One region of the Streptomyces sp. NPDC013317 genome, then DNA from elsewhere that is predicted to be linked to it. Evidence: riboswitches for the same ligand, from Rfam matches in the RefSeq annotation. Region 1 holds a riboswitch; the other holds the start of a gene.

Region 1 (15,619 bases):
GTCGGCGGAGACCCGGCGGGCCGGGCTGGTGCGGCTCGGGGAGATCGTCGCCTCGGCGCGTGCCGCGTTCGGGGTGCGGTTCGACCCGGTGGGCGAGCGGCTGTCGCTCGTCGACGAGCGTGGCCGGATCATCGAGGACGACCGTTCGCTTCTGGTCATGCTCGACCTCGTGGCCGCCGAGCGGCGTTCGGGGCGGGTGGCGCTGCCCGTGACGACCACACGGATCGCCGAGCAGGTCGCCGCGTACCACGGCACGCAGGTCGAGTGGACGACGACCTCACCCGACGATCTGACCCGCGTCGGGCGGGAGGACACCACGATCTTCGGTGGGGACGGCAGGGGCGGGTTCATCGTTCCCGAGTTCTCCAGCGTCTTCGACGGTGCCGCCGCCTTCGTACGGCTCATCGGTCTGGTGGCGCGGACCCAGCTCACGCTGAGCCAGATCGACGCCCGTATCCCGCGGGCGCACGTCCTGAAGCGGGACGTCGCGACGCCGTGGGCCGTGAAGGGGCTCGTCATGCGCCGTGTGGTGGAGGCGGCCGGCGAGCGGTCGGTGGACACCACCGACGGCGTGCGGGTCGTGGAGGCCGACGGACGCTGGGTCATGGTGCTGCCGGACCCGGCCGAGGCCGTCACCCATCTGTGGGCCGAGGGGCCCGACGACGCCTCCGCGCAGGCGCTCCTCGACGAGTGGGCGGGTGTGGTCGACAGCGCAGGTCAGTAGACCGCTGGGACGGGTGAGCCGGGTGGTGTCCGTCGGACGCCGCCCGGCTCTCCGGTGGGGCCATTCGGCGGTAGCAGCGCCGACGTGCGACGATGTGCGGCATGTCGCAGCAGCACCCCGTTCGGAGCACAGGAACACCACCCCCGCGCCCGGACGCGTCCATGTCGCTGCTGAACAACGTGATGGACCATGCGCTCGACGACGGGTACGCCGAGGCATCGGCCCGGCGTGAGGCGGAAGGCGGTGGTCTGCCCCGCACGCTCCGGGCCAAGCTCGGGCTCGCGGCCGGCCTCGTTCTCGCCGCCGCGGTGGTGACCGTGGGCGCCGCCGAGGCGCGGATCTCCGCGCCGGTCGTCGCCAAGGAGCGGCAGGAGCTGATCGACCGGATCGACGCGGAGACCGCGGCGGCCGAGAAGCTGGAGCATGACGTCGAGAAGATCCGTGCCGAGGTCGGTGAGCGGCAGCGCGAGGCGCTCGAGGAGCACGGTGGCGACCAGGCCGAGCTGGTGGCGCTGCTCTCCGGCGCGACGCCGGTGCACGGCCCCGGCGTGAAGCTCGTGGTCGACGACGCCAAGGACACCGAGGAGGGTGGCGGGGGTCCGCGCGAGAGCAGCGGGTTCTCCGACACCGGCCGGGTCCGTGACCGCGACATGCAGAGGGTCGTCAACGGTCTGTGGGAGTCCGGTGCCGAGGCGGTCGCCATCAACGGTCAGCGGCTGACGTCGCTCTCGGCGATCCGGGCCGCCGGTGACGCCATACTGGTCGACAACAAGCCGCTCGTGCCGCCCTACACGGTGCTCGCGGTGGGGGACGGGCAGCGCTTGGCCACCGCGTTCCAGGACAGCGCCGACGGGCAGTACCTGCACGCGCTGCAGGAGAACTTCGGGATCCGCACCAGCATCTCGGCGGAGGCCGATGTGCGTCTGCCGGCCGCGCCGAGCCTGATCGTACGTACAGCAGAGCCGAGGGGAGCCGGGGTCACCAAGCCCACCGGGCGGGCCACGGCCGACACAGGGAAGGGCACATCTTGATCGCCGTACTGGGCCTGATCGTGGGAGTCGTGGTCGGACTGTTCGTCCGTCCCGAGGTTCCGGCGGTGGTCGAGCCCTATCTTCCGATCGCCGTGGTCGCCGCCCTCGACGCGGTCTTCGGCGGCCTCAGGGCCATGCTCGACGGGATCTTCGTCGACAAGGTCTTCGTGGTCTCCTTCCTCTCGAACGTGGTCGTGGCCGCGCTGATCGTCTTTCTCGGCGACAAGCTGGGCGTCGGCGCGCAGCTGTCCACCGGTGTCGTCGTCGTGCTCGGCATCCGGATCTTCTCCAACGCGGCCGCCATCCGGCGGCACGTCTTCCGGGCGTGACACCGATGAGCGACGCGACCAACCCCAAGTCCTCGGAGAACCCGGACGACGACCGGCCGACGCCTGTGGAGCCGGCCACCCCCTCGGCAGCCGCTGCCCCCTCCGCACCCGCCGCCGACGAGCAGCCGCTGACCGGCCGCCAGCGGCTGGCGGCCGGGCTCTGGCCGCCGCGGGTGAGCCGGGCCCAACTGATCGTCGCCGTGCTGCTGTTCGTCCTCGGCCTCGGTCTCGCCATCCAGGTCCGCTCCACCAGCGACAACAGTGCGCTGCGCGGGGCGCGCCAGGAGGACCTGGTCCGCATCCTCGACGAGCTCGACGACCGCACCCAGCGGCTGGAGGACGAGGCGTCGCGTCTGGAGACCCAGCGCTCGGAGCTGGAGTCCAGCTCCGACCAGGCCGAGGAGGCGCGCAAGCAGACCCAGGAGAAGGAGCAGCAGCTCGGCATCCTGGCCGGAACCGTCGCCGCGGAGGGCCCGGGCATCACGCTGACCGTCCGCGGGGCGGCCGCGGCGGTGGAGTCGGACATGCTGCTCGACGCCATCCAGGAGCTGCGCGCGGCCGGTGCCGAGGCGATTCAGGTCAACGACGTACGAGTCGTCGCGGACAGCTACTTCACGGGTAGCGGCACCGACATAGAAATCGATGGAACGAAGGTGGCCGCTCCGTACGTCTTCAAGGTCATCGGCAAGCCCGAGGATCTTGAGCCCGCGCTCAACATCCCTGGTGGCGTCGTGCAGACGTTGGAGAAGGAGCAGGCCACCGCGACCGTGGCCCGGTCCCAGAAGATCGTCGTGGATGCCTTGCGACCTGCGAAGCGGCCTGACTACGCTCAGTCGTCCTCGCAGTGAGGCGGGGGCGCATGGCGGTCGCGCGACAAGGGGGAGACGTTGCGGGGGGTCGCCGCACCACAAGCGTGGTGCGTGGTGGAAACTGTCGGGTGGATACGGACGTTGTGAGGATGTCCGGGTCGGCAGGTGTGTTCATTCAGGGTTCGTCCTGCCCCACGGGCGGGTCTGTTTCGGTCAAGGGGAATCGCCCGTGAGTTTTTTTGCGAAGTTGTTCGGCAAGAGCGCACGCGAGGACGGCGGCAACGCCAAGCACCGCGCGCCGCGCCACGCCCAGAGCGAGGAGCAGGGTGGCGAACGCCCGCTCTTCCGTGACGAGGTCGACGACCATGGCGCGTCGTCTGTTGACCCTGCCGGTGCCGGGCGCATAGGTTTCGGAGAACCATCAACCTCAGGTACGGGTGGAGGGTTCACCCCCGACCCGTATGCGACACAGACCTCCGCGGGTCAGCCGCGGCAGGAGGACGCGTCCATGCCGGTGTGTACGAGGTGCGGTCACCGCAATGCCGCGGACAGCCGTTTCTGCTCCCACTGCGGCACGCCGCTGCGGGGCGGGGCGCCTGTGGAGCGCGCGTCCGAGACGACGTCGACGATCTCGATCTCCGGCCTCGAGGCGTACGACGCCGAGGTCACCGGCCAGACGGCGCTGCCGTCCCTGTCGCCCGAGGCGCAGGCGGCCGTCGAGGCGCTGCCGGCCGGATCGGCGCTCCTCGTCGTGCGCCGCGGCCCGAACTCGGGCAGCCGCTTCCTGCTGGACAGCGAGCTGACCACGGCCGGGCGTCACCCGCAGAGCGACATCTTCCTCGACGACTTCACCGTGTCGCGGCGCCATGTGGAGTTCCGGCGGGCGCAGGACGGCAGTTTCACGGTCGCCGACGTCGGCAGCCTCAACGGTACGTACGTCAACCGGGAGCCGATCGACTCGGCGGTTCTGTCCAACGGCGACGAGGTGCAGATCGGCAAGTACCGGCTGGTCTTCCACTCGAGCCAGCGAGGCATGTGACGCCTCGGGGAAACTTCAGGGAAGGTCCATGCTGCGAACACCGACGGGCGGTGCCGGTCACGGCGCCGCCACCGCGGGCGACCGGCTGGTCAGCATCGGGACGGTGCTGAACCAGCTGCGTGACGAGTTTCCCGAAGTGACCATCTCGAAGATCCGGTTCCTGGAGGCCGAGGGGCTCGTCGAGCCCCGGCGGACGGCCTCCGGGTACCGGAAGTTCAGCCCGCAGGACGTGGAGCGGCTCGCCCAGATCCTGCGGATGCAGCGCGATCACTATCTTCCGCTGAAGGTCATCCGGGAGCATCTCGACGCCCTCGCCCGGGGTGAGCAGATCAGGCTTCCCGCTCCCAGCCCCCAGCGTGACCTGCTCGACGGGGCGTGGGAGGCGGAGGGCGACCGTCCGACCGCGGCGCGCGTGGGGCGGGCCGAGCTGCTCGCCGCCGCCGAGGTGACCGAGGGGGAGCTCGCGGAGTGGGAGTCGTACGGACTCATCGCCGCGGGACCCGAGGGCGGCTACGACGCCGAGGCGGTCACCGTCGCCCGGCTCGTCGCGGATCTGGGGAGATTCGGTCTGGAACCGAGGCATCTCCGGGCGGTCAAAGCGGCCGCCGACCGGGAGGCCGGACTGGTCGAGCAGGTGGTGGCGCCCCTGCGCCGGCACCGTAACCCGCAGACCAGAGCCCATGCGGAGGCCACCGCGAAGGAGCTCGCCGGGCTCTCCGTACGGCTCCACGCGGCACTGGTCCAGACCGCGCTCGGACTTCGCTTGCAGTGATCTTGCGGGGCCCCGACTACCCAAACCGGTCGGGCACGTCCTAGGGTTGCTGTGTGAACGAGCTCGACGTTGTGGGTGTCCGGGTGGAAATGCCCTCCAACCAACCGATCGTGCTCCTGCGTGAAGTGGGAGGCGATCGGTACCTCCCCATCTGGATCGGACCGGGTGAGGCAACCGCGATCGCCTTCGCCCAGCAGGGGATGGCCCCTGCCAGGCCGCTGACGCACGACCTCTTCAAGGACGTCCTTGAAGCCGTGGGCCAAGAGCTCACCGAGGTCCGCATCACCGATCTCCGTGAAGGTGTCTTCTACGCGGAGCTGGTCTTCGCCAGCGGTGTCGAGGTGAGCGCCAGGCCGTCCGACGCCATAGCGCTGGCCCTGCGCACCGGAACGCCGATCTTCGGCAGTGACGGCGTGCTGGACGACGCCGGTATCGCGATTCCGGACGAGCAGGAGGACGAGGTGGAGAAGTTCCGCGAGTTCCTCGACCAGATCTCCCCCGAGGATTTCGGGTCCAGCAGCCAGTGAGGTCCGGCCGCTGTTCACCGGGTGCCGTCAGGGCATTCGGATAGCCTTTCCCCGGAGAGGGGCACGCGAAACCACTCTCAGGGTGATTATCACTCGGCGTGCCGAGTGTGGCGATCGTTGACGCACCCCGAGCGACTGCCTACCTTCGTGTGGGCAGGTCAAGGACGGAGGGTCGGCGTGATGAGCAGCGGCGACGGTACGGCAGGGGGCTCCCTCGGGCGCGCGCCCGGGGAGAGCGGTCCGTATCCGCTTCACGGCAGTGTGGGCGACTTCGGGGCGGACACGGGTGCGGGGGCGGCGCCGAACGTCGTCTCCGACGAGGCGGCGGTGACGGACACGGTGGGATACCGCGGTCCGACGGCCTGCGCGGCGGCGGGGATCACCTACCGCCAACTGGACTACTGGGCACGCACCGGGCTCGTCGAGCCGAGCGTGCGGCCGGCGTACGGATCCGGGACGCAGCGGCTGTACAGCTTCCATGACGTCGTCGTACTCAAGATCGTCAAGCGGTTCCTGGACACCGGGGTCGGGCTGCAGAACATCCGGGCCGCCGTCCAGCATCTGCGGACCCGCGGCTTCCGCGACCTGGAGCGGATGACGCTGATGAGCGACGGGGCCACGGTCTACGAGTGCTCATCGCCCGACGAGGTCGTGGACCTGCTCCAGGGCGGTCAGGGCGTCTTCGGGATCGCGGTCGGCGTGGTTCGGCGCGATGTGGAGGCGGCGCTCTCCCAGCTGCATGGGGAGCGGATCGACACCGGCGAGACGCTGATCGGTCACAACCCCGGCGACGAGCTCGCGCGCCGGCGGCGGGATCGCGCGGTCTGAGCGGTCCCCGGGCTGTGGCGCGTCGCGTTGTGTGGCGCGTCTGGCTGGTTCGTCGTGCTGTGGCGCGTCCGTATGTGCGTGCGGTCGATTGTCAGTGGTGTAGGGCAGCATCGGACGTGTGAGAGCCGCGCCGACGATCCTGCATCTCGACATGGATGCCTTCTTCGCCGCCGCCGAGCAGGCGGCGAAGCCCAGTCTGCGCGGAAAGCCTGTGGTCGTGGGTGGTCTCGGCCCGCGTGGGGTTGTGGCGACCGCCTCGTACGAGGCCCGGCGCTTCGGCGTGCACTCCGCGATGCCGATGGCCCAGGCGCGGCGGCTGGCGCCCAACGCGGCCTATCTTGTGCCGCGCTTCGGCTTCTACCGCTCGATCAGCGAGCAGGTCATGGAGCTGCTCGGGCGGCTGTCGCCGCTCGTCGAGCCGCTGAGCCTGGACGAGGCCTTCGTGGACCTGGAGGCCGGGGGAGTGGCCGACGACCGCGCGAGCGCTCTGGAAGCCGGTGAGCGGCTGCGCAGGGACATTCTCGCCACCACGGGGCTGACGGGGTCCGTGGGGCTCGCGGGGTCGAAGATGCTCGCCAAGATCGCCTCCGAGGAGGCGAAGCCGGACGGGCTGGTGCTGATGGAGCCGGGGACCGAGCGGGAGCTGCTGGGGCCGAAGTCGGTGCGGATCCTGCCGGGGGTCGGCCCGGCCACCGGGGAGCATCTGCGGCGGGCCGGGATGACCACGGTCTCCGACCTCGTGGAAGCGGGCGAGGACGAGCTCGTACGGCTGCTGGGGCGGGCGCACGGGACCTCCCTGTACCGAATGGCCCAGGGGCACGACGATCGGCCCGTGGTGGCCGAGAGGGACGCGAAGTCGGTGTCGGTCGAGGACACCTTCGACGTGGACCTGCATGACCGGGTGCGGATCAGGACCGAGGTGGAGCGGCTTGCCGATCGGTGCGTGGGGCGGCTGCGGGCGTCGGGACACTCGGGCCGGACGATCGTGCTGAAGGTCCGGCGGTTCGACTTCTCGACGCTGACGCGCTCGGAGACGTTGCGGGGGCCCACGGACGACCCGCTCGTGGTGCGGGAGGCGGCCGGGCGGCTCCTGGAGGGCGTGGACACCACGGGCGGCGTGCGGCTGCTCGGCGTCGGGGTGAGCGGCCTCGCCGACTACACGCAGGAGGATCTCTTCGCCCAGGCGGCGGAGCGGGAGGAGGAAGCGGGGGATACGGGGGGATCGGGGGGTGCGGGAAGCCCGGAGGGCGCGGTGGAGGACATGTCGGCGCCTGCGGCCGCCTCCGAGCCGGAGGAGCCGCAGACCGTCGAGCGGAGATGGGCACCCGGGAACGACGTACGCCATGCGGTGTACGGGGCCGGGTGGGTGCAGGGGAGCGGGGTCGGGCGCGTCACCGTGCGCTTCGAGGAGCCGCAGTCGCCGCCGGGGCGGGTACGGACGTTTCTCGTCGACGATCCGGAGCTGGAGCCGGGGGAGCCGTTGCCGCTGGTGGGGCCGGAGGGAGGGGCGGCGGCGGTCGCCTAGGGGGTGCGTCCGGCCTTCGGCCGGGCTTGTCGTTCCCACCCGCACCACCCGTGCAGAGGGCATGGCAGAGGTGGGGGTCTCCCTGTGGGTGGTGGCCGCGCGGTCGGCAGGAGTGGGCGGGTGGTCAGGTCTTCTCCGCGCCCGCCAGGGTATGTAGCTGGCGTGGCAGAGGGGCCCGGCTTCCCAGTGGCTGGTGCCTCGCCGTCGGCGGCGGTGGAGGGTGTGTGGCTCCCCGGGCGCTTGTCCGGCCGTGGCTCTGGGACGTCAGGCGTCCTCCTGGCCCGTTCGGGGCCTGCACGTGGCTTGGCAGAGGGGCCCGGCTTGCCAGTGGCTGGTGCCTCGCCGTCGGCGGGTGGAGGGCGTGTGGCCGGCCGCCAGCATGCCAGGGGCGGCCTCCGGTTGCGTCAGGGGCCGCAGGTGGCTGGCGGAGGGGCCGGTCTTCGCGGGAGGTACTGCGCCGGCCGTGGGGTGGTCAGGTCTCCTCCTGGCCTGCCAGGCGGCCGAAGTCGCGATCCATCGGGGGCGGGGGCGGGAGGGCCAGGCTGTAGTGGCGGTAGAGCTGGAGTTCCTGCTCGGGGGAGAGGTGGCGACCCACGCCGAAGTCCGGGGCGTCCTTGATCAGGGCGCGTTCGTACGGGATGTGGAGGCCGTCCTCGACCAGTTCGCTCGGCTCCAGCGGGACGAACGCGTCCCGGCTGAAGAGTCCCGTGCGGACCGCCGCCCACTCGGGGACTCCCGTCGCGTCGTCCAGGTACACCTCGTCCACGGTGCCGATCTTGTGTCCGTTGCGGTCGTACGCCTTGCGGCCGATCAGGCTGCGCGGATCGATGTCGGTCTGCACGGTCCCTCCAACAGGTCGCAACTGCTCTACAAGGACTACGAAAGTGCACATCTGGGATGTCGGCCACTTGAGCGACTGGTCCGGGAACGGCGCTGGTAGGCTGGCTGTGGCTGTCGACACCGTGCGGGAGAGTCCTCCGGAGAAACCTTTCGGAGGCGCCGAAGGAGCAAATCCTCCCCGGAATCTCTCAGGCACCTGTACCGCACGGGCGAGGTCACTCTGGAAAGCAGAGCGGAAGTCCGACGGCATTCGCTCTCACCGACGGTGAAAACCGGCGCGCCCCTTCGGCATGCCGGTGAAGCTCTCAGGTTGAGATGACAGAGGGGGAGGCCGTCCGGGTACCCGCGCCGTGGTGCCCCTCGCAGGTCGTGACGACCAGGAGGCCTCCGTACATGTCCGCCCACCGCATTCCGCTCTCCGAGCTCGAACAGGGCATTCCGTTCGAGCAGCGGCACATCGGGCCCGACGCCGAAGCACGGGCCAAGATGCTCGCGCAGGTCGGCTACGGCTCCCTCGACGAGCTCACGGCCGCCGCCGTGCCCGACGTGATCAAGAACGCCGAGGCGCTCGGTCTGCCCGCCGCCCGCACCGAGGCCGAGGTCCTCGCGGAGCTGCGTGAGCTCGCCGACCGCAACCAGGTCCTCGCCCCGATGATCGGCCTGGGCTACTACGGCACCTTCACCCCGCCGGTGATCCTCCGCAACGTCATGGAGAACCCGGCCTGGTACACGGCGTACACGCCCTACCAGCCGGAGATCTCGCAGGGCCGCCTGGAGGCGCTCCTCAACTTCCAGACGATGGTCGCCGACCTCACCGGTCTGCCCACCTCCGGCGCCTCCCTCCTCGACGAGAGCACCGCGGCCGCCGAGGCCATGGCGCTCTCCCGCCGTGTCGGCAAGGTCAAGAACGGCGTCTTCCTCATCGACGCCGACACCCTGCCGCAGACCATCGCGGTCATCGAGACGCGCGCCGAGCCGACCGGTGTCGAGGTCGTCGTCGCCGACCTGTCCGAGGGCATCCCCGCCGAGGTCGCCGAGCGCGGCGTCTTCGGCGTGCTCCTCCAGTACCCCGGCGCCTCCGGTGCCGTGCGCGACATCAAGCCGCTCATCGACGCGGCCCACGAGCTCGGCGCGATCGTCACCGTCGCCGCCGACCTGCTCGCGCTGACGCTGCTCACCTCGCCCGGCGCGCTCGGCGCGGACATCGCCGTCGGCACCACGCAGCGCTTCGGCGTACCGATGGGCTTCGGCGGCCCGCACGCCGGCTACATGGCCGTCCAGGACAAGCACGCCCGCTCGCTGCCCGGCCGCCTCGTCGGCGTCTCCGTCGACGCCGACGGCAACAGGGCCTACCGACTGGCGCTGCAGACCCGCGAGCAGCACATCCGCCGTGAGAAGGCCACCAGCAACATCTGCACCGCGCAGGTGCTGCTCGCCGTCATGGCCGGCATGTACGCCGTCTACCACGGCCCCGACGGCCTCAAGGGCATCGCGCAGCGCACCCACCGGTACGCGGCCATCCTCGCCGCGGGCCTGAAGGCCGGCGGCGTCGACGTCGTCCACGGAAGCTTCTTCGACACCGTCACCGTCCGGGTGCCCGGCAAGGCCGCCGAGGCCGTCGCCGCCGCCCGTGAGGCCGGCGTCAACCTGTACCTCGTCGACGCCGACCACGTCTCGGTCTCCTGCGACGAGACCACCGGCCGCGCCCAGCTCGACGCCGTGTGGAGCGCCTTCGGCGTCGCCGCCGACATCGAGGCCCTGGACGCCGCCACGGAGGACGCGCTGCCCGCCGGGGTGCTCCGCTCCGACGCGTACCTCACCCACCCGGTCTTCCACGCGCACCGCTCCGAGACGTCGATGCTGCGCTACCTGCGCAAGCTCGCCGACCGTGACTACGCGCTCGACCGCGGCATGATCCCGCTCGGCTCCTGCACCATGAAGCTGAACGCGACCACCGAGATGGAGCCCGTGACCTGGCCGGAGTTCGGCCAGATCCACCCCTTCGCCCCGGTCGAGCAGGCGCAGGGCTACCTCACGCTCATCACCGAGCTCGAGGAGCGTCTCGCCGAGGTCACCGGCTACGACAAGGTGTCGATCCAGCCCAACGCCGGTTCTCAGGGCGAGCTGGCCGGTCTGCTGGCCGTCCGCGCCTACCACCGCGCCAACGGCGACGAGCAGCGCACCGTCTGCCTCATCCCGTCCTCCGCGCACGGCACCAACGCCGCTTCCGCGGTCATGGCCGGCATGAAGGTCGTCGTCGTCAAGACCGCCGACGACGGCGAGGTCGACGTCGCGGACCTGCGCGCCAAGATCGAGCAGTACCGCGACGAGCTGTCCGTGCTGATGATCACCTACCCGTCCACGCACGGTGTGTTCGAGGAGCACGTCGCCGACATCTGCGCCGAGGTCCACGACGCGGGCGGCCAGGTCTACGTCGACGGCGCCAACCTCAACGCGCTGGTCGGTCTGGCCAAGCCGGGCAAGTTCGGCGGCGACGTCTCGCACCTGAACCTGCACAAGACCTTCTGCATCCCGCACGGCGGCGGCGGCCCGGGCGTCGGCCCGGTCGGTGTGCGCGCGCACCTCGCGCCGTACCTCCCGAACCACCCGCTGCAGCCGACCGCGGGCCCCGAGACGGGCGTCGGCCCGATCTCCGCCGCTCCGTGGGGCTCCGCGGGCATCCTGCCGATCTCCTGGTCGTACGTGCGTCTGATGGGTGGCGAGGGTCTCAAGCGCGCCACGCAGGTGGCCGTCCTCGCGGCGAACTACATCGCCAAGCGCCTGGAGCCGCACTACCCGGTGCTCTACACGGGTCCGGCCGGACTCGTCGCCCACGAGTGCATCGTCGACCTTCGTCCGATCTCCAAGGCGACCGGTGTCAGCGTCGACGACATCGCCAAGCGCCTGATCGACTACGGCTTCCACGCGCCGACGATGTCGTTCCCGGTGGCCGGCACCCTGATGATCGAGCCGACCGAGTCCGAGGACCTGACCGAGCTCGACCGCTTCTGCGACACGATGATCGCGATCCGAGGCGAGATCGAGAAGGTCGCGTCGGGCGAGTGGCCGGCCGGGGACAACCCGCTGGCGAACGCCCCGCACACGGCCGCCGCGCTCGGTGGCGAGTGGAACCACCCGTACACCCGTGACGAGGCGGTCTTCCCGGCCGGTGTCTCGGCCGCGGACAAGTACTGGCCGCCGGTCCGCCGCATCGACGGCGCGTTCGGCGACCGCAACCTCGTCTGCTCCTGCCCCCCGCTGGACGAGTACGACCAGTAGGACCCGCGGCGCGGACATGAGTCAGGGCCGGTTCGGAGAGTTCTCTCCGGGCCGGCCCTTGCGTGTTCCCTCGTACGTGTCGTGCCCGACGCGCCCCGGAGTCAGGCGGCGGTCGTCACCCGGCCCGCCGTCAGCGGGCGGTGCGGGGCGATGATCTGGCCGTCCGGCAGCAGTTCACCGGTGTCCTCGAAGAGCAGGACCCCGTTGCACAGCAGGCTCCAGCCCTGCTCCGGGTGGTGCGCCGTCGGACGGGCCGCCTCCCGGTCGGCGGAGTCGGCGGTGGGACAGGCAGGTTGGTGCTGGCACATGGATGGGTTCTTTCGCTGCGTCGTGGTCTCTGTCGTCCTGCGGCTCGATGCGGTGCTCATGGCCGCCCCCCGTTGTCGGTTCGGTTGGTCCAGTGTTCCGCTACGGAAGGCGATCCGCAGGTATTTCACGGCAGCTCTTCCTACTGCATGAAGACGTATCACCCGCGCGGGCGGTTCAACGCAACCGGGCGGTCTCTTCGGGTGGTTCGGGGTAGCCCCAGTGGGCTAGTCCGTCCGGGGCGGGGTGTTCGAGGGAGTCGTTCGGACACCAGGACGCCCCGCGGCCCGGTCGGGGCCGCGGGGCGTGACATATCTCGGAAGAGGTGGTTCAGGCCGGCGCCGGGGTGCCGAACAGCGGTGGGGGAGCCAGTCGCAGGGTGAGGACGGGCAGCAGGTCGGCGACCCGGTGCGGCCGGTGGGCCGCGATGCCGGGCGGTGCCGGGGCGAGCGGGACGAGCAGGTCCGCCGGGTCGGGCGAGGACGTCGCTCCGTCGGCGTCCGTGTCGCCGTGCAGCCAGAGCGTCAGCATGTACAGCTCGGGTACGGAGAGCAGTCGCGGCTGGTACACCGTGGGCAGCGACTCGGCCTGGAGCAGGGCGCGTTCGGTCGCTGTGACGTACGGACCCTCGAAGAAGTGCGAGAACGACCAGCCGTCGGGGGTGAGCATGGTGTCGGCGGCGGCCACCGCCCGGTCGGTGCCCCGGATCAGGAAGCGCCAGCCGGCCAGTCGCGTACGCGGTGCCTGCCCCGACGGGACGACCTGATCCCGTACGTCGAGGACGTGGAGGGGCAGGGGTGCCTCTGGGCTCAGTGGCCCTTGGGCCGCTCGCAGAGCGGGAGTTCGCGCCTCGCGGACGGCGGTGGGGGAACCGAGGGCCGCGAGGACACTGCGCAGGGCCGGCGCAGGGGCCGGTGAAGGTCGGAGCATGATGGGTCGCCTCTCACTCAGGAGACACGGTGACGCGTGGGCAGGTACGACGGCGCTGTGGGCTGCCGGGCCGAGGGGGCCATGAAGCCATGGCCGGGCGCCAACACTCTGCCTCGTTCGCGGAGTTTATACGAGACGTGTTCACGCGTTGTTTCCTCTAGCGGTCGCCGATATTGCCGACAAGGCGTCATCCGGCCTTAACGCGGAGGCGATTCATCGTATTTGTGACGCGTGCGGGTCGTCTGCCTGCGAGGACTTCACCGATGCGGACGGCCGGTAATCGACCCCACGCTTTCGTTGAATATGGCCGCGGAATATGTCCTTTGCGGTTGCCCTCGGGACGTGCCGGGTGATTGCGTGACCCAGCCTATCGTTCAACGAAGGCGGCCCGCAGGCGTTATGGATCAATCGGGTGGGCATCATCGTCCGTGACACGCGCGGCCGTCGCCGTGGCCGCCCGATCGGGAGGGAAGCTTCCATGGGGGAGAAGGTCGTGGCAGACGGGTTCGACCTGTCCGATCGGCAGAGATACCGCAGGAAGCTCCAACAGTGCCTGGCGGGGCTGGCGAGGCTCCTGGCGGAGAAGAGGTTCGACCGGCCGCGCAATCTGATGGGCCTGGAGATCGAACTCAATCTCGCGGGCGCCGACGGCATGCCGAGGATGGTGAATGGCGCGGTCCTCGAGCGGATCGCCAGCACGGATTTCCAGACGGAACTGGGAATGTTCAACCTCGAAGTGAACATCGCTCCGCACCGACTCGGAGGCCGCGTTTTCGACCGGCTCGCGGAGGAACTCACGACCGGCCTCGGATATGCCGACCGCAAGGCCCGTGAACTCGACGCGGGCGTGCTCATGATCGGAATTCTGCCCACGCTCGCGCAGGACGACCTCGTCTCCGAGAACATCTCGTCCGTCGACCGGTACACCCTGCTCAACGACCAGATCGTCGCCGCCCGCGGCGAGGACTTCACGCTCGACATCCACGGTGTCGAGGAGCTCGCCTGCACGGCCACGTCGATCGTGCCGGAAGCGGCGTGCACCTCCGTACAACTGCACCTCCAGGTCACGCCCGCCCGGTTCGCCGCCGTGTGGAACGCGGCCCAGGCCGTGGCGGCGGTCCAGATCGCCGTAGGCGCCAACTCGCCCTTCCTCTTCGGCCGGGAGCTGTGGCGCGAGTCCAGGCCCCCGCTCTTCACCCAGGCCACGGACACCCGGCCGCCCGAGCTCCAGGCGCAGGGGGTGCGGCCGAGGACCTGGTTCGGGGAGCGGTGGGTGGACTCCGTCTACGACCTCTTCGAGGAGAACCTGCGGTACTTCCCGGCCCTGCTGCCGATATGCGACGAGGAGGACCCGCTCCTCGTCCTCGATCAGGGCGGGGTCCCGCGGCTGCAGGAACTCGTGTTGCACAACGGCACGGTCTACCGCTGGAACCGGCCGGTCTACGGCTGGGTCGACGGCGTTCCGCATCTGCGCGTGGAGAACCGGGTGCTGCCGGCCGGTCCGACGGTCACCGACGTCGTCGCCAACGCGGCCTTCTACTACGGACTGGTACGGGCGCTGGCCGAGGACTCCCGGCCGATCTGGAAGCGGCTGCCCTTCGAGGACGCCGCCGCGAACTTCGACACCGCCTGCCGCCACGGCATCGAGGCGGAACTCCGCTGGCCGCGACCGGGCCGCTCCGGCGGCGTGGCGACCGTCCCGGCGGTACGCCTCGTCCTCGACGAGCTCCTGCCGCTGGCCGCGGCCGGGCTCGACGCCTGGCACGTCGAACCGGCGGACCGGGACTTCTACCTCGGCGTGATCGAGGAGCGCTGCCGGGGGCGGGTCAACGGCGCGTCCTGGCAGGCCGACACCTTCCACAAGGCGCTGGAGTCGGGCCTCGGCCGGGAGGCGGCGCTGGCGGCCACCACGCGCCGGTACGCCGAGCTGATGCACGGCGGCGAGCCGGTGCACCGATGGCCCGTGGGGATCGACTAGCGCCGGAGCCGGCATCTGGACGGCGCGCGCGGGCACCCGGAATGGCGCGCGCCCCCGGCCGTCACGCATGATCTCCGTACCCGGAACGCGATGGGGAAGTGGAGAACAGGTGTGGTGTCGGATCAACGAGTGGTGCCCGCTGACCTTCCGCCCGACGGTCTGCCGCGCCGGATCCTGAGGTCCGAGACGCTGATCGTCCTGGCGCTGTCACTCGGTGCCAGCGCCCTGTCGTCGCTGATCAGTTTCACCGGCTCGCTGACCAAGCCCGGCGGACTGAAGGAACAGGCGGCGACGCTCAACGGCTCGTACGCGCCCGGGCGCCCCTGGCTGGACCTGGCCTGGCAGCTCTTCGGGATCGCGTCGGCGCTCGTGCCGGTGGTGCTCGTCGCCCATCTGCTGCTGCGCGAGGGCTCGGGAATGCGCGCCATCGGCTTCGACCGGACGCGCCCCTGGCCCGACCTCGGCCGGGGCGCGCTGGTCGCGGCGGGGATCGGCAGCGCCGGACTGGCCTTCTACCTGGGGGCGCGGGGGGCCGGGTTCAATCTGACCGTGGTGCCCGAGTCGCTGCCGGACATCTGGTGGAAGTACCCGGTACTGATCCTGTCGGCGATCCAGAACTCCGTACTGGAGGAGGTCATCGTCGTCGGCTACCTCCTGCGCCGGCTGGGGCAGTTGGGGTGGTCGCCCATGGCCGCCCTGGTG
Region 2 (15,619 bases), on a different contig from region 1:
CACCGACCCGGAGGCCGTGGAGAAGGCCATCAAGGTCACCGCGACGCCCGCCGTGCAGGTCGAGGGCCACTGGTTCGGCAACGACCGTCTCGACTTCCGTCCGGAGAACTACTGGGCCGCCGGCACCAAGGTGACCGTCGAGCTCAACCTCGACGGCGTCGAGGGCCGCCCCGGCGTCTACGGCAAGCAGAAGAAGAAGGTCTCCTTCACCATCGGCCGCCGCCAGGTCTCCACGGTCGACGCCAGTGCCAAGACCATGAAGGTCGAGCGTGACGGCAAGATCATCAAGACGATCCCGATCACCGCGGGCGCGCCGTCCACGACCACGTACAACGGTCAGATGGTCATCAGCGAGAAGTACAAGGTGACCCGGATGAACGGCGCCACCGTCGGCTTCGGCGGCGAGTACGACATCAAGGACGTGCCGCACGCGATGCGTCTGTCCACCTCGGGCACGTTCGTCCACGGCAACTACTGGGCCTCCTCGGGCACCTTCGGCTCCGCCAACGTCAGCCACGGCTGCGTCGGTCTGCGCGACGCGCGCGGCGCGGGCGACAGCACCATGCCGGCGGCCTGGTTCTACGACCGCTCGATCATCGGCGACGTGGTGGTCGTGAAGAACTCGAAGGACAAGCAGATCGCCCCGGACAACGGCCTGAACGGCTGGAACATGTCCTGGTCGGAGTGGACCAAGTAGGCCACTGAGGCTGTCGCGCGAGGGGCCCGGTGCTGTGAGCAACAGCACCGGGCCCCTCGCCGTGCTGTGCTCTCTGGGGGGATTCCCCGCAGGCCCCCCGCGGCTAACCTGCCTTCCATGACTGTGAACCTCGAAGTCGCCGAAGGCGTCGGCACGATCCGCCTCGACCGCCCTCCGATGAACGCCCTCGACATCGCCGTCCAGGACCGGCTGCGCGAGCTGGCCCAGGAGGTGACCGACCGCGACGACGTACGGGCCGTGATCCTGTACGGCGGCGAGAAGGTGTTCGCGGCCGGCGCGGACATCAAGGAGATGCAGGTCATGGACCACGCGGCCATGGTCAAGCGGTCGCGCGCGCTCCAGGACTCCTTCACCGCGATCGCCCGGATCCCCAAGCCCGTCGTCGCCGCGATCACCGGCTACGCCCTGGGCGGCGGCTGTGAACTGACGCTCTGCGCCGACTACCGGATCGCCGCCGACAACGCCAAGCTCGGTCAGCCCGAGATCCTGCTCGGCCTGATCCCGGGCGCCGGCGGCACCCAGCGGCTCTCCCGGCTGATCGGCCCCTCCAGGGCCAAGGACCTCATCTTCACCGGCCGGATGGTCAGGGCCGACGAGGCGCTGTCGCTCGGTCTGGTCGACCGGGTCGTCCCCGCGGCCGAGGTGTACGAGCAGGCGCACGCCTGGGCCGCGAAGCTCGCCCAGGGTCCCGCCATCGCCCTGCGCGCCGCGAAGGAGGCGATCGACCAGGGTCTGGAGGCCGACATCGACACCGGCCTCGCGATCGAGCGCACCTGGTTCGCGGGCCTGTTCGCGACCGAGGACCGGGAGCGCGGGATGCGGAGCTTCGTCGAGGAGGGCCCGGGCAAGGCCAAGTTCGTCTGACCGGTGTGGCGAGCGGCGGTTTCCCGGGTGCGCTCCGTACGTACTCGCGAGTACCGCCGCCCGCCTCTGGCATATGCCGGAGGAATCTCGCGGAATTGTTGATTCCGGTGGTACCTATTCCTCCGGAACGCCCACACGGCCCTGTCCGTCCGGCCATGATGGGGGCATGGCGGGCCTGGAGGGTGTGGAACAACCGCGGCAGCACGGCGGTGCGACCGCCGCGCGGTGGGTACCGACCGTCGAAGACGAACAGGCCCTCAAAGCCTTGGAGTTGTACGGCAATCCGGCCGAGGACGACGTCCGGCTGCCGTCCCGCCCCGAGTCCGCCGCGGTGGCCCGCCGACTCACCCAGTGCGTCGTGCTGCGCCAGTGGGCGCTGACCCCGCAGATCGCGGAACACGCGGTTTTACTCGTCTCGGAACTCGTCGGCAACGCCGTGCGCCACACCGGTGCGCGCGTCTTCGCGCTGCGGCTGCTGCGCCGCCGCGGCTGGATCCGCGTCGAGGTCCGTGACCCCTCGCGCGGTCTGCCCTGTCTGATGCCGGTCCAGGAGATGGACATCAGTGGCCGCGGGCTCTTCCTCGTCGACAAGCTCTCCGACCGCTGGGGTGTGGATCTGCAGCCGCGCGGCAAGACCACCTGGTTCGAGATGAGGGTCTCCGACCGCTGACCCCCGCCCCCTGCATGCACAGAAGCCCCCGTCCGCCGCTGTGGGGCGCCTGGGGGCTTCCGTGAGACGGCCGTGGATCGGGGGGGTGTAATCCACGGCCGTGAAGACGACCTGGCCCGGGTCAATGGGGGTCGTGGCTTCGACTATGGCAGACGGGCGGCCTTGTCGCCAAAAGTCCTTATAGGGTCAATATCGGTCAAAACTGCATAGTTCACCAATGAATCGTTGGTGACATGGAGCACCACCCTTATAAATGCTGAATAGGTATGGTGTTCATCGGGTGTTTCCTCGCCGCGTCCGCATGTCGGACACCCGGCAGGGGTCTGCAAACGTCCTGAATTGGCTTAATCGTTATTTTTCGGGCATCTCACCCTTTTAATGGGCGCGTGACCCTCACCGACCGTCGTGCCGCACTGCGGGCCGGTGCGGCGGCCGCCCTCGCGGGGGCCCTCACCACCGCCTGCGGCACGGAGACCGGCCCGCCGCCGCGACGCCCCGCGCCGCGCGGTCCCGACCCCGCCGCGAAGCCCGCCGCACCGGCTCCCCGCCGGTTCGCCGGCCTCCCCGCCGAGATCGAGAGCGGCCCGCGCGACCACCCCCGGGTCGCCCTCACCTTCCACGGCGCGGGCGACCCCGCCCTCGCCCGTGCCGTGCTCGCCGAGGCCGAGAAGGGCGGTGCCCGGGTCACCGTCCTCGCCGTCGGCGAGTGGCTCGACCGGTACCCCGAGATCGCCCGCCGGATCCTCGACGGCGGCCACGACCTCGGCAACCACACCCAGCGCCACATCGACGTCAACGCGATGGCCGAGGCGGAGGCGTACGCCGAGATCGCGGCCTGTGCCACCCGGCTGCGGCGCCTCACCGGCTCCATCGGCACCTGGTTCCGGCCCTCCAGGACCCGCCGCGCCTCGGAGACCGTCCTGCGCGCGGCCGCCCGCGCCGGCTACCCGCACGTCCTCTCGTACGACGTCGACTCCCTCGACCACACCTCGCCCGGCGGACCGGCCGTCGTCCGCACCGTCACCGGACAGATCCGGGGCGGATCCGTGGTGAGCCTGCACCTCGGCTACGCGGACACCCTCGCCGCGCTGCCGCCTCTCCTCGCCGACCTCGACCGCCGCGGCCTGCGCGCGGTGACGACCACGGAGCTGCTGACCTGATGCCGCCACTCACCACGCGTACGAAGAGCCTCCTCGCCGCCGCCCTGCTCACCGCGCTCGCCGGATGCGGCATCGCCGACGAGGCGCCCGAACCCCGGGGCGGTGCCAAGAAGGAGGCCGCCGCCGTTCCCGCCCCGCCGAAGAAGGCCGCCCCGGCCGGACTGCCCGGCATGCCGCCGGTCCTCGACCCGGACGACATCTACGCGGCGGACCGGCCCGGCAGGCTCTCGCCCGTCGTCAAGGACTTCCCGTCCCGGGTCTACGTGCCCAACACCAACTCCAACACGGTCTCGGTCATCGACCCGGCGACGTACAAGGTCATCGAGACCATCCCGGTCGGCATCCAGCCCCAGCACGTCGTCCCGTCCTGGGACCTGAAGACCCTCTGGGTCAACAACAACCGCGGCCACACGCTCACCCCGATCGACCCGGCCACCGGCGTCGCGGGCAAGCCGGTCGAGGTCCACGACCCGTACAACCTGTACTTCACGCCCGACGGGAAGTACGCCGTCGTCATGGCCTCCCTCGACCGCGAGCTGGTCTTCCGCGACCCGCACACCATGGAGCGGAAGAAGTCCGTCCCGGTCTCCTGCTACGGCGTCAACCACGCCGACTTCTCCGCGGACGGCCGGTACTTCGTCGTCTCCTGCGAGTTCTCCGGCGAGCTCCTGAAGGTCGACACGGCGAAGATGGAGGTCATCGGCCAGCAGAAGCTGCCCCTCCAGGGCGCCATGCCGCAGGACGTGAAGATCTCCCCGGACGGCAAGACCTTCTACATCGCCGACATGATGGCCCACGGCATGTGGGTCCTGGACGGCGAGAAGTTCACCACGCCACAGCTGATGCCGACCGGCAAGGGCGCCCACGGCCTCTACATCTCCCGCGACTCCAAGGAGATGTACATCCCCAACCGCGGTGAGGGATCCGTCTCGGTCTTCGACTTCGGCCAGAACAAGCTGACCAAGAAGTGGCGCCTGCCGAACGGCGGCTCACCGGACATGGGCGGGGTCTCCGCCGACGGCAAGGTGCTGTGGCTGTCCGGCCGTTACCACTCCGAGGTGTACGCGATCGACACCACGACCGGCGAGCAGCTGGCCCGCATCCCGGTCGGCGGCGGCCCCCACGGCCTCGCCGTCTACCCCCAGCCCGGCCGCTACTCCCTCGGCCACACGGGCGTCTTCCGCTGATCCCCGCGCGCCGGAGGGGGCCCGGTGGTGATCAGTCCGCCGTCAGAAGGGCCTCGGAGGCCACCGGGCGGTACCCCGCCGCCTGGAAGACGCGGACACTGCGGGCGTTGCCGGGGGACTGCTGCGCCCACACCACGTCGCCCGGCGTCAGATGCCGGGCGGCGAGGGCCAGCGCCCGGCCGATCCCGCGGTGCCTGACGCCCTCGTCGACCTCGATGGCCGCCTCCCAGCGGCCGGCCACGCCGCGCCCCAGGATCACCACCCCGCCGTCTGCGGCCCACACCCGCACGTCGTCGCGGAACTTCAGCGCCCGCGCCACCCGGGGGTGCTCCGGGTCCTCGATCTCCCGCAGCGCCAGCTCCGGCTCCCCGGGCAGCGCCGGGGCGACCGTCAGCAGGTCGATGGTGTTCATCCGCCGGCCCGTGTGCCGCATCAGGGCGAGCAGGAAGCCCGGGTTCATCGAGGCGGCCAGCGGGTCACTGGAGGTGGCCGCCAGCTCGGCCCGTACCCAGGCGGGATCCGCGTCCGTGAAGACGACCGAGTGCGCGGTGAAGGCGAGGACGCCGGCGTCCCGGTCGTTCGGCGGCGGGACGACGGTCGTCGTACCGTCCGGCGGCGGGAACTGCCCCCGCGCCGCAGCCGCCAGGATCCGTGCCACCTCGTCGCTCATACCCCCATGATCTCCCACGTTCCGCCATGGCCCGGCGGCCGGACCCGGCGGACCGCCCGATAATCTTTCCCCCGACATCGAAGCATCGAGAAGGGGCGGAATCAGTGGCGGACATCGAGTCGGCACGCACGGCGTTCGAGCGGTTCGACGTGGACGGGGACGGTCTCATCACGGCCGCCGAGTACAAGAGCGTCATGGCTCAGCTGGGTGACTTCAACGTCACCGAGACGGTCGCCGAGGCGCTCATCAAGCAGCGTGACGACAACGGCGACGGCAAGCTGTCCTGGGACGAGTTCTGGGCGCACCTCAACAAGGCCTGACCCACCGGAAGCGGGACGGGCGGCGAACGACTCGCCGCCCGTCCGGTCCGCCGGTGAACCTCACCAGCGATACCAACGCGCCCCGCTGCTGCGCATGAAGAACCCGAGCACCCACAGCACCAGCACGGCGATGGCGATGAACCAGAGCACGTCGGCCGCGAACCCTGCTCCGAAGAGAATCAGGATCAGGGCCAACACGATGAGCAGCGGGACCATGGCGACACCTCCGTGGTAGTGAGTCCCCCAGCGAGTGCCCACGATGCTCCGCCCCATGCCTGCCCTTGCCGACGCGGGCGTCCGGCGAGGGCCCGGGCCGACGCCGCGGCCGGCTCCGAGACTCCCGATCACGCCGGCGGCCCGAGGGCTCAGCACTCGATGATGTTCACCGCCAGACCGCCGCGGGCGGTCTCCTTGTACTTGACCGACATGTCCGCGCCGGTCTCCTTCATCGTCTTGATGACCTTGTCGAGCGAGACCATGTGGCTGCCGTCGCCCCGCAGGGCCATCTTCGCCGCCGTGACCGCCTTCACCGCCGCCATGCCGTTGCGCTCGATGCACGGGATCTGGACCAGGCCGCCGACCGGGTCGCAGGTGAGGCCGAGGTTGTGCTCCATGCCGATCTCGGCCGCGTTCTCGACCTGCTCCGGGCTGCCGCCCATGACCTCGGCGAGCGCGCCCGCCGCCATCGAGCAGGCCGAGCCGACCTCGCCCTGGCAGCCCACCTCGGCGCCGGAGATCGAGGCGTTCTCCTTGAAGAGCATGCCGACCGCGCCGGCCGCGAGGAGGAAGCGGACCACGCCGTCCTCGTCCGCTCCGGGCACGAAGTTCATGTAGTAGTGCAGGACCGCCGGGATGATGCCCGCCGCGCCGTTCGTCGGGGCGGTGACCACGCGGCCGCCCGCCGCGTTCTCCTCGTTCACGGCCATCGCGTAGAGCGTGATCCACTCCATCGCCAGCGACGCCGGGTCGCCCTCGGAGCGCAGCTTGCGGGCCGTGTTCGCGGCGCGGCGGCGGACCTTCAGACCGCCGGGCAGGATGCCCTCGCGGGACATGCCGCGCGAGACGCAGGCCTGCATGACCCGCCAGATCTCCAGCAGGCCCGCCCGGATCTCGTCCTCGGTGCGCCAGGCCTTCTCGTTCTCCAGCATGAGCGCGGAGATCGACAGGCCGGTCTCCTTCGCCAGGCGCAGCAGCTCGTCACCGGTGCGGAAGGGGTACTTCAGGACCGTGTCGTCCGGGACGATCGGGCTCTCCCCCTCGACCGCGTCCTCGTCCACGACGAAGCCGCCGCCGACCGAGTAGTACGTCTTCTCCAGGACGAGCGCGCCCTCCGCGTCGTACGCGAAGATCGTCATGCCGTTGGCGTGGTACGGCAGCGCCTTGCGGCGGTGCAGGATCAGGTCCTCGTCGAAGTCGAAGGGGATCTCGTGCGCCCCGAGCAGGTTGATCCGGCCGCTCGACTTGATCCGCTCGACCTCGTCGTCCGCCGACTCGACGTCGACCGTGCGCGGAGAGTTGCCCTCCAGGCCCAGCAGGACCGCCTTCGGCGTGCCGTGGCCGTGGCCGGTCGCGCCCAGCGAGCCGTACAGCTCGGCCCGTATCGACGCGGTGTGGGCGAGGAGGCCCTCGTTCTTCAGCCGGCGGGCGAACATCCTGGCCGCCCGCATAGGCCCCACCGTGTGGGAGCTGGACGGGCCGATGCCGATCGAGAACAGGTCGAAGACCGAGATGGCCACGGGGAACTCCTTGTGGGGGGCTAGACGCCGTTGTCTGCCGGGGTGGTGCAGAACAGCAGGAAAAAGGGGGTGGGGCACCGCGCTCACTGTCCAGTGTGCGCGGTGCCCCGGAAGTTTCGTACGGACGAGCTCTGGAACTAAAGCGTACGAAATTACTTCAGGCCGGGGTACAGCGGGTGCTTCTGCGCGAGTGCGGTCACCCGGGCCTTCAGCGCGTCGGCGTCGAAGCCGGGCTTCAGGGCCTCCGCGATGATGTCGGCCACCTCACGGAAGTCCTCGGCGTCGAAGCCGCGGGTCGCGAGCGCCGGCGTACCGATGCGCAGACCCGAGGTCACCATCGGCGGACGCGGGTCGTTCGGGATCGCGTTCCGGTTGACGGTGATGCCGAGCTCGTGCAGCCGGTCCTCGGCCGCCTGGCCGTCCAGCTCGGAGTTGCGCAGGTCCACCAGGACCAGGTGCACGTCCGTACCGCCGGACAGGACCGAGACGCCGTGCGCGGTGACGTCCTCCTGGACCAGGCGCTCGGCGAGGATCCGGGCGCCGTCCAGCGTGCGCTGCTGGCGCTCCTTGAACTCCTCCGAGGCCGCGATCTTGAAGGAGACGGCCTTGGCCGCGATCACGTGCTCCAGCGGGCCGCCCTGGAAGCCGGGGAAGACCGAGGAGTTCATCTTCTTGGCGAACGCCTGCTTCGCCAGGATGACACCGCCGCGCGGGCCGCCGAGGGTCTTGTGCGTGGTGGAGGTCACCACGTCCGCGTACTCGACCGGGTTCGGGTGCAGGCCGGCCGCGACCAGACCCGCGAAGTGGGCCATGTCGACCCAGAGGAACGCCTCGACCTCGTCGGCGATCCGGCGGAACTCGGCGAAGTCCAGCTGACGCGGGTAGGCGGACCAGCCCGCGATGATCACCTTGGGGCGGTGCTCCTTGGCCAGCCGCTCGACCTCGGCCATGTCGACCAGGCCGGCGTCGTCGACGTGGTAAGCGACCACGTTGAACTGCTTGCCGGAGAAGTTCAGGCGCATGCCGTGGGTCAGGTGACCGCCGTGGGCCAGGTCCAGACCGAGGATCGTGTCGCCGGGCTGGGCCATCGCGAAGAGCGCGGCCTGGTTCGCGGACGCGCCGGAGTGCGGCTGGACGTTCGCGTACTCGGCGCCGAACAGGTCCTTGATCCGGTCGATGGCGATCTGCTCGGCCACGTCGACGTGCTCACAGCCGCCGTAGTAGCGGCGGCCCGGGTAGCCCTCGGCGTACTTGTTGGTGAGGACCGAACCCTGGGCCTCCATGACCGACAGCGGAGCGAAGTTCTCCGAGGCGATCATCTCGAGGGTGGACTGCTGGCGGTGGAGCTCGGCGTCGACCGTGGCGGCGACTTCCGGGTCCAGCTCGTGGAGAGGGGTGTTCAGCACAGACATGAATCGATCCCTAAGGGGTCTCAGTTCCCGGCGGAGAACTCGGCGTACGCGTCGGCGGTCAGCAGGTCGTCCGGCTCTCCGGTGACGCGCACCTTGAACAGCCAGCCACCCTCGAACGGAGCGGTGTTCACCAGCGACGGGTCGTCCACCACGTCCTGGTTGGCCGCCACGACCTCACCGGTGACCGGGGAGTACAGGTCGCTGACGGACTTGGTCGACTCCAGCTCGCCGCAGGTCTCGCCCGCGGTCACCGTGTCGCCGACCTCCGGGAGCTGGGCGTAGACGACGTCACCGAGCGCGTTGGCCGCGAACTCCGTGATGCCGACCGTCGCGACGCCGTCCTCGGCGGCCGACAGCCACTCGTGCTCCTTGGTGTAGCGCAGCTGCTGGGGGTTGCTCATGACCTGATTCTCCTGGATCGGACGAGTGCTGATGAACGTGGGTCTTGCGGGGTGAGACGCCGGACGAGACGGATGCGTCACTTCTGGCGCTTGTAGAAGGGCAGCGCCACGACCTCGTACGGCTCGTGGGTGCCGCGGATGTCCACACCTACACCCTGCGTGCCGGGCTCGGCGTGCGCCGCGTCCACGTACGCCATGGCGATCGGCTTACCGAGGGTGGGCGACGGGGCACCGGAGGTGACCTCGCCCACGACCTGGCCGTCCGCGACGACGGAGAAGCCGGCCCGCGGGACGCGGCGGCCCTCGGCGATCAGGCCGACCAGCTTGCGCGGCGGCGCGGTCTCGGCGCGCTCGGCGGCCTTCTCCAGCGCCTCACGGCCGACGAAGCGACCCTCGTTGGTCGTCTTCTCGAACTTCACGACCCGCCCCAGGCCCGCGTCGAACGGAGTGAGCGAGGTCGTCAGCTCGTGCCCGTACAGCGGCATGCCCGCCTCCAGGCGGAGCGTGTCACGGCAGGAGAGGCCGCACGGGATCAGGCCGACCGGGGCTCCGGCCTCGGTCAGCGCCTTCCAGACGCCCTCGGCGTGCTCCGGCTTCAGGAACAGCTCGAAGCCGTCCTCGCCGGTGTAGCCGGTGCGGGCGATCAGCGCGGGGACCCCGGCGACCGTGCCCGGGAGGCCGGCGTAGTACTTCAGACCGTCCAGGTCGGCGTCGGTGAGCGACTTCAGGATGCCGGGGGACTCCGGGCCCTGGACGGCGAGCAGGGCGTACGCGTCCCGGTCGTCGCGCACCTCGGCGTCGAAGCCGGCCGCGCGCCCGGTCAGCGCGTCGAGGACGATCTGCGCGTTGGAGGCGTTGGCGACGACCATGTACTCCGTCTCGCCGAGGCGGTACACGATCAGGTCGTCGAGGATGCCGCCGTCCTCCTGGCAGATCATCGTGTAGCGGGCGCGGCCCACGCCGACGGTGGAGATGTTGCCGACGAGGGCGAAGTCGAGGAGCTCGACGGCCTGCGGGCCGGTGACCGTGATCTCGCCCATGTGGGAGAGGTCGAAGAGGCCCGCCTTGGTGCGGACGGCGTTGTGCTCGTCACGCTCGCTGCCGTAGCGCAGCGGCATGTCCCAGCCGGCGAAGTCGGTCATGGTCGCGCCCAGGGACCGATGCAGGGCATCGAGGGCGGTCAGACGGGGGGCAGACGTGCTCATGGGTGGCTCCCGGGTCCCAAGGGCGGAAAACATGACGGGCGAGGACGTCCTCCCCATCTGTCATGGAACCTGAGAGGTTCACCGAGGGCATCTCGTCTCCGAGAGTTCGGCTTGCACCTTGGGTGGGAACGCCTGGGGCGTCCCGCTTTTCAGATCTGCCTCATCCACGCGGTACGGGGCCTGAGAGATTCAAGGGAGGGTCTTGCTCCTTCGGCGCCCGGGGCCCACCGTGGTGGTTCCGGGACTCTCCCGCGCGGATTCGAGCGGCCGGTATGCGGTTGTGTGCGCTTGGCGCGCACATCATTGCATGCGGTGTCCGATCGGCAAATCGCTTGTGCCTCATTACCCCTTCTTTACACTTTGTGGGCAGGGGTCTCCGGGACCCGACAGGGGGAGAAAAGATGACGTTCCAGCACAGCGGCGCATACGCGACGGGCACGGGCATACCGGCCCAGCGCGCCCGCGCCAGGACGCGAAGGCGCCGCTTCGCCGCGCCCCTGCTGCGGGACCTGCGCGAGCGCGGCGGCCGGGGTCCCCGGACGCTCGCCTTCGCCGCGGGCGACCTCGTGGTCGTCTCCGGGCTGCCCGGAAGCGGCAAGTCGACCCTGATGCGGCGCGCGGCCCAGGGTCTGGGCATCGACTCCCAGGACGCCCGCGAGCGCTGGGAGGCCCGGCTGCCCGGTTTCCTGCCGTACGCGGTCTACCGCCCCCTGGCCCGGATCGCCCACTACGCCGGGCTGTGGCGGGCGCTGCGCTCCGGACGGAGCGTCGTCGTCCACGACTGCGGCACCCAGTCCTGGGTGCGGAACTGGCTGGCCCGCGAGGCCCGCCGCCGCGGCCGCGCCCTGCACCTGATCCTGCTCGACGTCACCCCCGACACCGCCCGCGAGGGACAGCGCGAGCGCGGCCGCGGGGTCTCCGGGTACGCCTTCGCCCGCCACCGCCGGGCCGTCGGCCGGATGATCGGCTCCGTCGAGTCGGGCCGCCTGCCCCGCGGCTGCGCCTCGGCGACCCTGCTCGACCGGGACGCCGCGGGCGCTCTGCGCACGATCGCCTTCCGCGCCGCCCACTGAGTACTTTTGGCCACGACGACATCAGGGCGGCGTTAGGGTTCTGCCCCGAGGGCGTCGTGACCAGGGCGCGCGAGAAGGGGATACGGGAACCGTGGACGTTACGTGGCCGGGCAACGAGCTCGAAGAGGTCCTCGCGGCCTCGCTCGGCAACGCCTCCGCCGGAGGCCGGCTCGTGGAGGTGCTCGGCCGGAGCCCCGTCTGGGTGCCGCTGCCCAACGGCGGCAGCCCCGAGAGCCGGGACCTCGACCTGCCCACGCTGGAGATCGACGGACTCCCGTACGTCCCCGTCTTCAGCTCCGAGCAGCAGTTCCTCGCCTGCGTCGGCAGCCACATGTCCTTCACCGTCGCGCCCGCCCGTGAATTCGCCCGCGGTCTGCCACCGCAGCTCGGTATCGCCGTGAACCCCGGAGGCACCGTCGGCGCCCCGCTGCCGCCGCCCGCCGTCGCCGAGCTCTGCCGTGTCGGACGCACCCCGCTGGACGGCCCCGCGAGCGGTGGCCGGGTCCGGCTGTTCGAGCCCGACTGGCAGGACGACCCCGTCGACTTCCTCTCCGCCGCGGCCGCCGAGTTCGAGGCCACCGGTGTCGTGGTCTCCGCCCGCCGCGCCCTGGCCAGCGTGGAGGGCACCGAGCCGGCCCTCTTCGTCGGCGTGGAGCTCGTCGCCTGGGACGGCGTCGACCGGAACGCCCCGCTCGACGCCCTCGGCCGCGCGCTCGGCCGGGTCGAGGTCGCCTGGCCCGTCAACCTGATCCTGCTCGACGTCGCGCAGGACCCGGTGGGCGACTGGATGCTGGAGCGGGTGCGCCCCTTCTATCAGCGGGCCTCCCTGTAATTAAGCTGGTGCGGTGGACGGAAGAGGGGCGGGAACCAGGGTGAGCGCGTCAGGCACCGCTGCGGCCGGACAGGTCGAGCACATGCTGCGCCAGGTGGCACCCGGACGCTACGACGCGTACGAGCAGCTGCTGCACGCCCTCGCCGACGGCAGCGTCTGGATGCTGCTGTGGCAGGGCACCCCCGGCGCGCCCGAGGCCCAGTACGGGAACATGGAGGTCGACGGCTTCGGGTACGCCCCGTGCGTCACCTCCGCCCAGGAGCTCGCCGCCTCCGGCTGGAACCGCGCGCACGAGGTCGTCACCGGCCGGGAGATCGCCCGCGCTCTCTACCCCGACCGCTGGGGGATCTGGCTCAATCCGCACGAGACGGGCGGAGGCGTCGGCATCCCCTGGACCGACCTCCGCCGGATCGCCACCGGTCTCGACCGGATGCCCGCCGGACCGCTGCGGCTCTCGGAACCCGCGCTGGAAATCCCCCAGTTCTATGCCCTTCTGACCCAGAACGCCCATCGCACCCCTGCCGTCAGGGCGCTGCGCCGTGCCTGGGTGCAGCCCTCGGTGGGATCTCCGTACCTCGCCATCGGTCTCGACCTGTACGACACCTCCGCCGCCTCCGTCGAGTCGGTACGGGCGATGATGCGCCAGTCGATCTCCGGCGTACCCGACGGGCTGCCCGTCTCGACGGTCGCGATGTCCGATGCGTACGACCCCGTCGCGATGTGGCTGCGGGCCAACGCGCGGCCGTTCTACGACCGTGACGCGCACGCCGCCCCCGCGCCGCACACGCCCGGCTACGGCTACCCTCCGGCCGCACCCCGCGCGTACTGATACGCCCCTTCCGTCACCCCAATCGGCGCATGTATCCCAGGGGTTGGGCTACATGTCCGTTCTGACCGAATAGCGGGCGAGATGGTCCGCTGACGTGATCTCAGCGTCCGGATAACGGAAGGCAACGAACCGCATCACGGTTGAGCAAACATTCATCGTGAGGTCTGGCGGGTGATCGCGAACCCATTGAAGACTCCCCGGAACACCGGGCGTTCGGCCTCCTGGCCGCTGTCCCGCAGTTGTTCCACCAAGCCGCTACCCGCGGCGGGCAAGGGCCGGCTACCGGCGGCCGAGAGGGGTCCTGACCACGATGACGGCACCACTGCACGAGACGAGCGTGGTCGACGCGACCACCGCCGTCGACGCCGTGCCCGACGCGCCGCCGGGCAAGACGATCGAGGGGCGCTCCCCCTGGCAGATCGCCTGGATGCGGCTGAAGCGGGACAAGATCGCCCTCGCGGGCGGCGCGATCGTGCTGTTCCTGATCCTGGTCGCCGTCTGCGCACCGCTCATCGTGGGTCTCCTCGGCCACCCGCCGGACGAGTTCCACGAGGACCAGATCGACCCGCTCTTCGGCACCCCGATCGGCTCCTACGGCGGGATCACCTCCGACTTCCTGCTCGGAGTCGAGCCGGTCAACGGCCGTGACGTCTTCAGCCGCATCGTCTACGGCGCCCGCATCTCCCTGCTCGTCGCCTTCCTCGCGGCGGTCTTCGCCGTCGTCCTCGGCACGATCCTCGGCATCGTCGCGGGCTACTTCGGCGGCTGGGTCGACGCGGCGCTCAGCCGTGTCATGGACGTCATGCTCGCCTTCCCCCAGCTGCTCTTCACCATCGCCCTGGTCTCCGTGCTCCCCAACGAGCTCTTCGGGATCGAGGGTTCGGGCGTCCGCATCGGTGCCCTGGTGATCGTGATCGGCTTCTTCGGCTGGCCGTACGTCGGCCGGATCGTCCGCGGCCAGACCCTCTCGCTGCGTGAGCGCGAGTACGTGGAGGCCGCCCGCAGCCTGGGCGCCGGCCGGCTCTACATCCTGCGCCGGGAGCTGCTCCCCAACCTGATCGCCCCGATCACGGTCTACGCGACCCTCATGATCCCCACCAACATCCTCACCGAGGCCGCGCTCAGCTTCCTCGGCGCGGGAGTGAAGCCTCCCACCGCTTCCTGGGGGCAGATGCTGTCGAAGGCCGTCAACACCTATGAGGCGGATCCGCTGTTCATGGTGTTCCCCGGCCTCGCGATCTTCATCACCGTTCTGGCGTTCAACCTCTTCGGCGACGGCGTGCGTGACGCGCTCGACCCGAAGGGTGCCCGCTGAGCACCCGCTCGGCACCCACCAGACCGCCCGCACGCCCGTACGACCCCGCCCCTGCCGCTGGTGACAGGAGGCAGTCAAGACCGGCGGACCGCTTCGACGGCCGCCACTATTCCGGAGGTTGCGAGACCATGACTCTGAACAGCTCTTCGCGGCGCAGAATCGCCGCCGGTGCGCTGCTCGCCGCGGCCACGATGGTCGTCACCACCGCCTGTGGCGGCGGCAGCGGCGACGGCGACAAGGGCAAGGCCGGCGCGGCCGGCTTCAACGCCGCCGTGAACAAGGTCGCCAACGCCTCCGACAAGAAGGGCGGCGAGCTGAAGTTCATCGGCTCGCAGGAGGCCGACTCGTGGGACCCGCAGCGCGGCTACTACGGCTTCGTGTGGGACTTCGCGCGCTACTACACGCGTCAGCTGGTCACCTTCAAGGCCGAGCCGGGCGCCGCCTCCACCGAGCTGGTCCCCGACCTCGCCACCGACGCCGGCAAGGTCTCGCCCGACGGCCTCACCTACACCTTCACGCTGAAGGACGGGGTGACCTGGGAGGACGGCAAGCCGATCACCTCCAAGGACATCAAGTACGGCATCGAGCGCATCTGGGCCCAGGACGTCATCTCCGGCGGTCCGATCTACCTCCAGCAGGTCCTCGACCCCAAGGGCGAGTACAAGGGTCCCTACAAGGACACCTCCGCGGACAAGCTCGGCCTGAAGGCGATCGAGACGCCGGACGACAAGACCATCATCTTCAAGCTGCCGGTCGCCAACGGTGACTTCCTGCAGATGCTGGCCATGCCCGCCGCCTCCCCGGTCCGCCAGGACAAGGACACCAAGGCCAAGTACGGCCTGAAGCCCTTCTCCTCCGGCCCGTACAAGTGGCAGGAGTACACCCCCAACAAGTCGATGCTGCTCGTCCGCAACGACAAGTGGGACGCCAAGACGGACACCGTCCGCAAGGCCCTGCCGGACAAGATCAGCGTCACGTTCACCACGAACGCCGACGACATGGACAACCGTCTCATCGAGGGCGAGTACGACCTCGACCTCAACGCCACCGGCGTCGGCGCGGCGGCCCGTGCCAAGGTGCTCCAGCAGCACAAGGAGAACGCGGACAACCCGCAGACCGGCTTCATCCGCTACGCGGTCTTCCCGCAGACGGTCATCGACAACGTCGAGTGCCGCAAGGCGATCATCTACGCGGCCGACTCCAAGTCCCTCCAGACCGCCCGTGGCG

What was found. A riboswitch is a leader RNA that binds a small molecule or an ion and turns the genes downstream of it on or off. The one in region 1 is predicted to bind glycine.
Region 2: another riboswitch for glycine. It lies ahead of gcvT (glycine cleavage system aminomethyltransferase GcvT); the one in region 1 lies ahead of gcvP (aminomethyl-transferring glycine dehydrogenase).

The regions. Positions count from the first base shown of each region.
Region 1 is NZ_JBVHDX010000011.1:260,531-276,149, reverse strand. Features, by position in the region: gene ACZ3IJ_RS27240 (sugar phosphate nucleotidyltransferase) at 1-724, shown strand, start outside; gene ACZ3IJ_RS27235 (DUF881 domain-containing protein) at 826-1,755, shown strand; gene ACZ3IJ_RS27230 (small basic family protein) at 1,752-2,084, shown strand; gene ACZ3IJ_RS27225 (DUF881 domain-containing protein) at 2,090-2,932, shown strand; gene ACZ3IJ_RS27220 (FHA domain-containing protein) at 3,015-3,932, shown strand; gene ftsR (transcriptional regulator FtsR) at 3,961-4,704, shown strand; gene ACZ3IJ_RS27210 (bifunctional nuclease family protein) at 4,758-5,231, shown strand; gene ACZ3IJ_RS27205 (MerR family transcriptional regulator) at 5,412-6,059, shown strand; gene ACZ3IJ_RS27200 (DNA polymerase IV) at 6,178-7,584, shown strand; gene ACZ3IJ_RS27195 (PRC-barrel domain-containing protein) at 8,057-8,425, opposite strand; glycine riboswitch at 8,540-8,638, shown strand; glycine riboswitch at 8,639-8,756, shown strand; gene gcvP (aminomethyl-transferring glycine dehydrogenase) at 8,818-11,703, shown strand; gene ACZ3IJ_RS27185 (DUF5999 family protein) at 11,805-12,011, opposite strand; gene ACZ3IJ_RS27180 (hypothetical protein) at 12,340-12,939, opposite strand; gene ACZ3IJ_RS27175 (glutamate-cysteine ligase family protein) at 13,418-14,917, shown strand; gene ACZ3IJ_RS27170 (CPBP family intramembrane glutamic endopeptidase) at 15,008-15,619, shown strand, end outside.
Region 2 is NZ_JBVHDX010000002.1:254,154-269,772, reverse strand. Features, by position in the region: gene ACZ3IJ_RS05975 (L,D-transpeptidase) at 1-697, shown strand, start outside; gene ACZ3IJ_RS05970 (enoyl-CoA hydratase/isomerase family protein) at 815-1,582, shown strand; gene ACZ3IJ_RS05965 (ATP-binding protein) at 1,749-2,252, shown strand; gene ACZ3IJ_RS05960 (polysaccharide deacetylase family protein) at 2,639-3,412, shown strand; gene ACZ3IJ_RS05955 (YVTN family beta-propeller repeat protein) at 3,412-4,599, shown strand; gene ACZ3IJ_RS05950 (GNAT family N-acetyltransferase) at 4,631-5,269, opposite strand; gene ACZ3IJ_RS05945 (EF-hand domain-containing protein) at 5,374-5,589, shown strand; gene ACZ3IJ_RS05940 (hydrophobic protein) at 5,650-5,805, opposite strand; gene ACZ3IJ_RS05935 (L-serine ammonia-lyase) at 5,955-7,325, opposite strand; gene glyA (serine hydroxymethyltransferase) at 7,478-8,737, opposite strand; gene gcvH (glycine cleavage system protein GcvH) at 8,758-9,138, opposite strand; gene gcvT (glycine cleavage system aminomethyltransferase GcvT) at 9,216-10,343, opposite strand; glycine riboswitch at 10,503-10,605, opposite strand; gene ACZ3IJ_RS05915 (AAA family ATPase) at 10,745-11,416, shown strand; gene ACZ3IJ_RS05910 (enhanced serine sensitivity protein SseB) at 11,508-12,248, shown strand; gene ACZ3IJ_RS05905 (enhanced serine sensitivity protein SseB C-terminal domain-containing protein) at 12,289-13,077, shown strand; gene ACZ3IJ_RS05900 (ABC transporter permease) at 13,388-14,392, shown strand; gene ACZ3IJ_RS05895 (ABC transporter substrate-binding protein) at 14,521-15,619, shown strand, end outside.